3 regions of the Paenibacillus sp. ov031 genome follow, and region 3 is predicted to be linked to each of the others. Evidence: riboswitches for the same ligand, from Rfam matches in the RefSeq annotation. Region 3 holds a riboswitch; each other region holds the start of a gene.
The links. Region 3 has a riboswitch for thiamine pyrophosphate ahead of BUA17_RS22255 (ABC transporter ATP-binding protein). Riboswitches for the same ligand answer to the same signal wherever they lie in the genome.

Region 1: it holds a riboswitch for thiamine pyrophosphate, as region 3 does, so the genes downstream of both, BUA17_RS09045 (thiamine phosphate synthase) here and BUA17_RS22255 (ABC transporter ATP-binding protein) in region 3, are expected to answer to the same signal.
Region 2: it holds a riboswitch for thiamine pyrophosphate, as region 3 does, so the genes downstream of both, tenA (thiaminase II) here and BUA17_RS22255 (ABC transporter ATP-binding protein) in region 3, are expected to answer to the same signal.

Annotation. Positions count from the first base shown of each region.
Region 1 covers NZ_FRDO01000001.1:2,132,279-2,135,556, forward strand. Annotated here, with positions in the region: gene thiS (sulfur carrier protein ThiS) at 1-151, opposite strand, end outside; gene thiO (glycine oxidase ThiO) at 148-1,380, opposite strand; gene BUA17_RS09045 (thiamine phosphate synthase) at 1,386-1,979, opposite strand; TPP riboswitch at 2,292-2,401, opposite strand; gene BUA17_RS09050 (ABC-F family ATP-binding cassette domain-containing protein) at 2,535-3,278, opposite strand, start outside.
Region 2 covers NZ_FRDO01000001.1:999,546-1,002,823, forward strand. Annotated here, with positions in the region: gene BUA17_RS04375 (NAD(P)/FAD-dependent oxidoreductase) at 1-965, shown strand, start outside; gene BUA17_RS04380 (hypothetical protein) at 974-1,264, shown strand; TPP riboswitch at 1,311-1,409, shown strand; gene tenA (thiaminase II) at 1,531-2,202, shown strand; gene BUA17_RS04390 (GNAT family N-acetyltransferase) at 2,246-2,779, shown strand; gene BUA17_RS04395 (TetR/AcrR family transcriptional regulator) at 2,829-3,278, shown strand, end outside.
Region 3 covers NZ_FRDO01000006.1:7,426-10,703, reverse strand. Annotated here, with positions in the region: gene BUA17_RS22265 (ATP-binding cassette domain-containing protein) at 1-247, shown strand, start outside; gene hisC (histidinol-phosphate transaminase) at 272-1,393, shown strand; TPP riboswitch at 1,501-1,603, shown strand; gene BUA17_RS22255 (ABC transporter ATP-binding protein) at 1,780-2,547, shown strand; gene BUA17_RS22250 (ABC transporter permease) at 2,561-3,278, shown strand, end outside.

The DNA of each region.
Region 1 (3,278 bases), on a different contig from region 3:
CCGTCGTTTCATGATATTCCCGCGTTAAAATTTGCCGATTCAATTCAACCACGACGGTTTTTACTTGCAAATTAAATGAATTGAGCAATTTATCTACACGATTTAAGCTATCTTCAATTTGCATGGTTTGTCCGTTGACAATGATGTTCACTGCAACATCTCCTTTATGTTCAAACGTTCTGGACAAAGGTCCTGAATCCCCAGTTCTTCCGAGGTTTTGCCACAAATCAAGTCAGCCATAAGGCTGGCTGTAATTGCACTAAGCAATATGCCGTTACGATAATGTCCAAAAGCAGCGAATAAACCCGGTACACTATCATAAGCCCCCACATAGGGCAATCCATCCGGAGTCGAAGGACGGACACCAGCCCACGCTCGGATAAAATGTGCTTCCTTCATGCCAGGTACCCAGTTTGTTGCAGCTGCAAGCAGCTTCTGAATGCCTTGTACCGAAACTTTCATGTCTGTTCTTCCAGGAAGGCTTGTTGCACCGATCCATACTTCTCCATTGGCTTTGGGAACAATATATATATCCTCTGCATACACCGTTTTGTCTGGCCTGTACCCGGCATGGTGGGGAGAAAACTGCACGGCTGCAATCTCCCCCTTTACTGGTAAAACAGGCGATTTCAGACCTACATGTCTCATCAATTCTTCACCATGTAACCCTGTAGCAATAATTACATTTCTCGATGTCATCGTTCCTATTGAAGTCTCGATTCCTTGCACACCGTTTACATTCGTATGCAAACGGACATCCTGTACCCCTTCCATCACCCTTGCACCCATGGCTTGAGCCGATCTGACATAAGCCTGCGTTAAGTTGACAGGAAGAACCTCGCTCTCGGAAGGTCTGTAAAATGCTCCATACGTATCCCTGTTTAACCATGAAGCTTCCTGTTGGACAGCAATACGATCCCACCAAATATGTTCTGTAGATAAGGTAGACGATCTACGATCATTCTTGTAACTGCTGACCTCACTGTATGAACGAAAAGGAGTAATAAATCCATGCTGTTGCAGCCCCATTTCCACTCCGCTAAGCGAACTGATCCGTTCCTTCTGCTCATGAAGCAAAGCTCTGCTCTGCCTTGCAAGCTTTGCCATTACAGCATGAGTGAATTCCTCACTATCAGCAGCAAGCATGCCTGCGGCTGCACAGGAAGTTCCCCCAGCGATCCGCGCCCGCTCAACCAGAAGAACGTCATGGCCTCGAGTAGCGAGTTCATATGCGATGGCACATCCGATAACTCCTCCACCTACAATAATGGTTTCTGCATGAAGCTTGCCTCCAACTTCCGCTCCAACTTTACTTCCCGAAACTATTCCTGGATGATAGCCTGAACGATTCCTGCTTCGACTTCTTGCTTCCTCTCTCAAGATCTTCATCTCCTTGGTTCGGCGTACTTGTCTGAATCCGTGATCGCCTGTCGCAATGAAGCGGCAGCTACTTCCGGCTTATCGGTCGTCCAAATCGTTGAAATTACAGCGGCTCCTCTAGCACCAGCAGTTCGAATGGCAGCAATATTCTCAGGACTAATCCCGCCAATCGCGATCACGGGAATCGAAACATTAGAGCATACCTCAGCTAACGCACTTAGCCCTCTGGGTTCGCAATTCGGTTTACTATTTGAAGCATAGACATGCCCATAAAAGAGATAATCCGCTCCCTGTTCTTCTGCAACTTTTGCTTCTTCCAGAGAATGAACCGATATGCCTACGCGCAGCCGATCGACTCTCCTCAACTCATCCTTATCATAGCTGCGAGTAACTGCTTGACCCCAATGCACACCACCAATTGAAGCATATTGATCCAGCTGATCTGAGCCATTCATAATGATTCGGTCAGATGGAACACCTTGTGCTTTCAGACTTTTCGCCCAATACATCTGTTGCTCAAGGGTCAACTTTTTTTCACGAATGTGGATATAATCGACCCACCGCCATATACCCTTAGCAATATTCAGAAAAGAGTCCAAGTCTCCTGTACCTGGTGAAACCACATGCAGTTCGAATGATCTTGTTATTACATGTTCGTGGAAGATTACCGTCCTGTTCGCCCTCCTCTTGCATGATTTAAGCTGATATACAACAAAAAAGCCACTCCCGTAGGGGAGTGGCCACGAATTTAAAATTCATGGATCAACTGAATGACTGTCGCATGCAATTACACTATACATAACGCATAACAACTATAGAAACCATCCATAGTCGCAACGCTGTATACATAGAACTGCATGATTCATCTTGCAGGCCATATCGCAAAGTCAACGATAAAGCTCTTTGTCATTAGCTGAAACGCGCCACTTCCCTACGCTGGTATGATCCAGATCAGGTACAAAGGGTCCGGAATCGCATTCTTCCATCTCAGCCGCATCGTGCGGCCCCCCTAGTGTTCATATGAAGCTGTAGCCTATGTTACCATAGACACCTTTTTTTGTCACCGTACATTTCCATGAATTACGTTGTTCACCATTGCTGAAATCATGTAGTTAACGAAGTTGCTGTTTCTGGTGCGAAGAATTTCGTAGAAACTATTGTTTGTCGGACCAAGCTTCAACATCCCACGTTTTGGTTACCCAACCTTCATAAAATTCAGGTTCATGGGATACGAGCAGCACGGTACCCTTGAATTCCTGCAGGGCACGTTTCAGCTCTGCTTTTGCGGTTACATCCAAATGGTTTGTGGGCTCATCGAACAAAATCCAGTTACTTTCACGCATCAGAAGCTTACATAAACGAACCTTGGCTTGTTCACCACCACTAAGTGCGTTAAGCGGGCGGGTGATATGCTCATTTTTTAATCCACAACGTGCGAGATGGCCCCGGACTTCATTCTGTGTCAGATGAGAAAACTCATTCCACACATCTTCGATCGGGGTAATATTACCTGCACGTACTTCCTGTTCGAAATAAGCTGTTTCCAGATAGTCCCCCAAGAAAGTCTTACCGCTAATTGGTGGGATTTTCCCCAAGATCGTCTTGAGCAGTGTGGATTTACCTACACCGTTACATCCAACAATGGCAATTTTCTCGCCACGCTCAATCGTCATCGTCATTTTAGGCAATAATGCATATGAATATCCGATTTCAAAATCAATACCCTCAAAGACGGTTTTACTACTCGCCCGGGCATCCTTGAATTTGAATGTGGGTTTGGCCGCTTCGTCTGGACGATCAATCCGTTCAATCTTGCCGAGCTGCTTCTCACGGCTCTTGGCACGACCGGAAGTGGAAGCGCGGGCTTTGTTCCGCTGAATGAAATCTTCCTGCTTCTT
Region 2 (3,278 bases), on a different contig from region 3:
AGGATTGGTATCAGCTTGCCAAGGCGGGTGCACGTTTTTATCCCGGTTTAATTGAAGAACTCAAGAGTGAAGGGGAAACGGAAACGGGTTACGCTCAAGTGGGTGCTCTTAGTATTCATACGGAAGTAGAGAAAATCAACAAGATGCAGGAGCGAGCACACCTTCGTAAAGAAGAAGCACCGGAGATTGCCGATATTACCCGTCTGGATGCAAAAGAAACCCATGAGCGTTTTCCACTCCTGGAGGAGAACTTTCAGTCCGTCTACATCAGTGGTGCTGCGCGTATCGATGGACGTGCACTGCGTGATGCCTTAATCCGATCGGCACAGCGAAATGGAGCGGTCCTGATTAATGGGGATGCGACACTTCAATATGAATCGGACCGAGTAACTGGAGTGGTTGTTGACGGTAAAGTCATATCGGCTGACGAGGTTATTGTGTGTGCCGGCGCTTGGGCTAGTGAACTGTTGAAGCCCTTGGGCATTGATTTTAAGGTTCGTTATCAGAAGGCGCAAATTATGCATTTGCAGGTTCATGATCGAGAAGACACTGGGAAATGGCCTGTGGTCATGCCTCCTTCGGATCAATATCTGTTAGCCTTTGATCAACAGAAGATTGTGATCGGGGCGACTCACGAAAATGATATTGAAGGCTATGATATAAGAGTAACCGCAGGCGGAATGCAGGAAATTTTGAATAAAGGATTGGAACTGGCTCCCGGTTTAGCCGATAGCACGTTTCAGGAAGTAAGAGTAGGTTTCCGTCCGTTTACACCTGGTTTTCTTCCGGTAATGGGTGCTGTTCCTGGTTGGGAGGGCTTGATCACAGCCAATGGACTTGGAGCGTCCGGTCTCACGATGGCGCCTTTTATTGGAAGTCAACTGGCCAAGTTGGCTATGGGTTTGGATTTGGATATCGATATTCAGCCATATGACCTTGGAAAAGCAATGGATGATCAGAAATGAGGTGAACGATGACGTATTCACAGCGCTTAACTCACGGTAACTCATCAGACATTATTTATCTGGAGCACCAGATTGGCATCACCGAGGAGGAATTAGCAAAAGCCGAGGAAGAGTGGAGGGGTTACGAATCGGATTTAAACAAGTTAAGGACGTCTCCGGCGTATAATGCAACTTCAGCGACGAACGTCTCTAATGAGCAAAAATGGGTAGATGAGTTAAACAAATTGCAAAGTATGATTAAGGATATCCGCACCCGACTTAAGAAGTTGCAAGAAGATTTAGGGGAACTTGAAGATTAATAGGAATGGATTGACATTTGGGAAAACACATGTTGTAATAAGCCTGAGCTATTTGCAGGGGGACTGTTCGCAGTTGAGAAGGTTAAAACCTGACCCTTTGAACCTGTTAGTTAATACTGACGTAGGGAGCAAATGACATGTACTCATGTTATTTTGCCCTTGCCGAAAATAGGACAAGGGCTTTTTGGTCTGCATTTTGGATGACAGAACGCGATAGCTGGATGTGAAGCGGGGACATTATAATTTTAATACAAGGAGAAATGATCATGTCATTTTCAAGAACGTTAAAAGATAAGTCCAGAAACGTATGGGAAGATGGATACAACCATCCTTTTTTACATGAAATGGGGAAAGGCACACTGGATCAGGAAGCGTTTAAGTTTTATCTTCTTCAGGACTATACATATCTGATTGAATATGCGAAGATTTTTGCCATGGGTGCGGTGAAGGCGACAGATGAAAAACTGATGACGAACTTTACGGTGATTCAACACGCTATTCTGTACGAAGAAATGGATTTGCATCGAAATTATATGAAGGAATTTGGGATTACGCTGGATGAAAATCATGCTGTCAAACCCTCTCTTTACAACAAGGCGTATACGTCGAATATGATGAGTGTTGCACAAACAGGTGGGGTTGCTGAAATCATCGCCGTCATTTTCCCTTGTGCGTGGACGTATTACGACTATGCCACAAGATTAAAAGAACAATATCGAGATTCATTAGAGGGCAATTTCTATCAGACTTGGATCGAAAATTATGCAAGTGATGAATTCCGCGACTCATTCGAATGGTTCTATGATACACTGGATGCATTATGCGAACATAAAACCGAGCAGGAACTGGAGGCCATTGAAGACATATTCAGAAGAAGTGTTGAATTTGAATATCTATTCTGGGATATGGCTTATAAACGGCAACTCTCGTACTTCTGATGAATGCAATCTACTACAACCAGAGATAAGGATGAACATACAGATGGACAATCGTGGAGAACTCATCTATTTACGATTTTTGAACGTGGAAGACGCTGCTGGGCTACTGGATTTGCAGTTCCGTAACCGGGCTATTTTCGAAGAAATATCGGCAAGCGAACGATCGGATACATTCTATACATTGGAGGGCCAAGTAGCCCTTCTCGAAGGTTGGAACAAGGCGAGGGAAGAGGGGAAACGGTACTCTTTCGGGATCTTTCTGAACCATACGCATGAGCTTATTGGGGAGATCTCTCTGTTCGAGCTTGAACTGGATTCCACCACCAAATGGATTGTTGGTTATGTGCTCGATCAGGTGCAGAATGGCAAGGGATATATGAGTGAAGCCCTTCAGCTAGCACTGGATTTTGCTATGAATGAAGCGGGTATAAAACGAGTGGAGGCAGGTGCGCTGCCTGACAATGCCGGATCGATTCGAGTGCTTCGCAAGGCGGGCTTTCAGGAGACGGACCGGCAGAATATTAAAATCAAGGGGATTTGGAAGGAACATATGATGTTTGCAGTGGATTTGCAATAGGTTACTAGATATCGTAACGTGAACCACCTAAATCATCCAGGGGGAACTTATGAATAAGCGGAAACAAATGTTATTGGACTCAGCGCTTGTACTCTTTGGGAAACATGGAGTGACCAACACCTCCATACAAATGATCCTAGACGAGTCAGGTGTGTCCAAAGGAACATTTTATAAATTCTTTGGCTCGAAGGATGATTGTATTCTTGCCATTCTGGAGCAACGTGTACAGGAAGATATGATGATTCGCAAAGATTTGGAGAGCCAAAGCTATGCTTCCGATTTTGATTTACTGGTGGATCAGATTATGGTGCCGATGATTTTGCCAGAAAAAAAGCTTGTTGTGGAGCTATTCTGGACAGGCTTCTACTCTGGAGAATGCGATCTGAAAAACTTGACTCGCATACAGTTAAATTGGTTATCTGAACGACTGGTACAGGTATTTGGTAAAGAATTAAAACCTTTTGCTTATGAAGGGGCTATTTTTGGTTTTGGCATGATC
Region 3 (3,278 bases):
GGTAGAAGAATATCTGACTGTCATTCTGGTCACTCATGATGTCAGTGAGGCGGTTGCGCTGGCTGACAGGGTGCTGTTAATCGAGGATGGTCATATAACGATGGATACCCGAATTACGCTGGAGCGGCCACGTGTTCGGGACAGCGGGTTTGCTCATTTTGAAAACCTTATTCTGAATCGCTTGTTGACTCCGCCACAAGAGACACCACAGCAGATTGCCCAGAAACAGATATCATTCTCGATCTAATTCCACTGGAAAGAAGGCATGATTATGCAATCCCTTTCACCCGTTCCCTCTCCACCTGTCAAAGACCTGTTAACTCAAATTCCGGCTTATACGCCTGCCAAATCCATGGAACAGATCCGGCGGGAGTTGGGACTGGAAAGTGTGGATCGACTTGCAGCGAACGAAAATCCGTTTGGTTCCTCTCCCTTAGCAGCGGAAGCGGTCAGATCGCTGGGTTCTGATCTTTTGGCTCAATACCCCGACGGTTCCAGCCAACTGCTGCGTGACAAACTTGCGGAACGTCTGGGTGTGCGTGCCTCCCAACTGGTATTTGGCAGTGGTTCATTCGAGCTCCTTACCCTTACCGCCCAAGCCTATCTTAATCCCGGCGAGGAATCACTCATTCCAGTGCCCTCCTTTAACTGGTATAAGGGCGCTACGCTGCTGGCAGGCGGGGTCATTCATGAAGTGCCTTTGGTCAACCATTCACTGGACCTGGAGCAATTCCGGCAACGGATCAATGCTTCTACCCGAATTATCTGGCTGTGCAATCCGAATAATCCAACCGGAACCATTTTCACGGCAGATGCCCTACATGGTTTACTCGAACATGTTCCCTCCCATGTCGTGGTTGTCCTGGATGAAGCATATTATGAATTCGCGGAAAGTGAAGATTATCCTGATACGGTTAAGCTGCTGGAGCAGTATAATAATCTGATTATTTTGCGGACCTTCTCCAAAATATATGGACTGGCCGGCCTGCGAATTGGATATGGCATCGGGAATGAAAGCATCATTGAAGGCATTAACCGGGTCAAGCTGCCCATCAGTCTGACAGCCACATCCCAAGCCGCTGCTTTGGCCAGCCTGGATGATCATGAATTTGTTTCTCACTGCCTGCACTACAATCGTCAAGGAAGGGAAACGTTAATGCAGTCCTTTGATCAGTGGAACTTACCCTACATCCCTTCCGAAACAAATTTCATCATGGTTGATCTGTTGCAGGATAGTGGCCCGATTACCCAAGAATTGTTGAACAGAGGCATCTCTGTCCGCGGCGGTGCCGAATTCAGTATGCCTACCTGGCTTCGGATTACGATTGGTACACCGGAGCAGATTGCCCGTCTGATCGGGGAGCTTGATTCACTGTTACATTCAAACGATTAGAATCCTAGTTACTTTCCTAACTCACATTACGCACACTTCTTTTAAGCCGCCCTCTTTACATTCCACTTGCATGTGATATATGCTGAACACACAACTGCATATCTTGAACATTGCACTAGGGGAGCCTTGCGGCTGAGACGAATCGAACGATTCGGACCCTTTGAACCTGATCTGGATCATACCAGCGGAGGGAAGTGGAGCGGCCTCTCAGTAAGCGGATTTTTTCATGTTGATGATGGAATTTAATGTGAATTGAACTTACAGACCCACTCATTTCTCCGGAAATGGGTGGGTCTTTTTCGCGTTCTGCGGGCAGATCAGAAGGTGTAATTAAAGATCCCGCGGTTTGAAGTTGAATTATGAATAACAAGGGGGGACGGAACGAGATGGATAACGATATAACCATTCACAACATGAGCTACGCTTTCCCGGGAAAAAGGGATTCCCCCGTGCTCTCCAATGTGTCGATGACTGTAGCCAAAGGCGAATTTGTCTCGCTCATCGGTTCCAGCGGCTCCGGTAAAAGTACCCTTTTCAAGCTGCTGGCAGGCCTGCTTGAGCCAACACACGGAACCATTGAAATTCCTTGGGTTCAAGAAGGAAAGCGACTGGGGCAGGTGGCCTACATGCCGCAAAAGGACCTCCTATTATCCTGGAGAACCGTCATGGGGAATTGCATGCTTCCCTCTGAACTGGCTGCAGGTCGGCAGGATAAGATAAGGATTCGAGCAGATATCCTGGCTGGCCTCGACAGATTTGGCTTATCTGGCCACGCGCATGCTTACCCGGACGAGCTTTCAGGTGGCATGCGCCAGCGTGTCGCGCTGCTTCGTACTTTGCTGACAGGTGGCCAACTTATGCTGCTGGATGAACCATTCGGCGCACTCGATGCCCTGACCAAACGGGATATGCATCGCTGGCTGCTGGAGCTATGGGAAGGCCTGGGCAAAACCGTGTTGTTCATCACACATGACATTGAAGAAGCCCTGCTGCTCAGTGATCGGATTATCCTGTTAACTCCGGTGGGCCAAGGTCAACAGCTGCAGGATCTGTCGGTACCTTTGCCACGTCCAAGACATTCGGACATGATCTACGAACCGGCTCTCGTTCAGATGAGGCGACAACTGGAGGAACAATTGCATGCAAGACGGTAACTTGAGAGATAGCATGAAGCATAGCGTAAGAGGTTGGCTTGCCCGTTATGGTCTGTTTCTTTTGCTCATGATCTTGCTGCTTGTCATCTGGGAGTGGATTGTGCGTATGGGGTGGGTGCCTTCCTTCATCATTCCAGCCCCGACGGCGATTGCCATTTCGCTGTATGAACATCGCCGCCTCTTGTTGGCTACACATCTGCCCGCTACCTTGATGGAAGTTGTCGTTGGTTTTGGCTTGTCCATTGGTGCCGGAATTGCACTTGCAACGGGTATGTATATGAATCGGTCGATTGAAAAAGCGTTATATCCCTTCATCGTGATCAGTCAGACGATCCCGCTGATTGCCTTGTCCCCCGTCTTCATCCTATGGTTTGGCTACACCTTGTGGAGTAAAGTCGCGGTGGTGTTCCTGATCGCATTTTTCCCGATTGTAGTAAGCACCTACGATGGCCTGCGCCAGGGTGATCCGGAGCAGCGTGAACTGCTGCTGACGATGGGGGCCAGCAAGTGGGATATTTTTCGCAAACTCCAGATTCCACTTGCCCTTCCCTCCTTCTTTTCGGGACTGAAAATGTCTGTGGTGTATTGTGTGGTCGGTGCAACGATCGGTGAATGGCTCGGTGGAAGCAAGGGTCTCGGTTACTTCAGCCGCAGAATGTCGAGCAATATGAACACGGATGCAATGTTCGCCGCCATTGTGCTGTTATCCCTGCTCGGTATCGCCCTGTTTG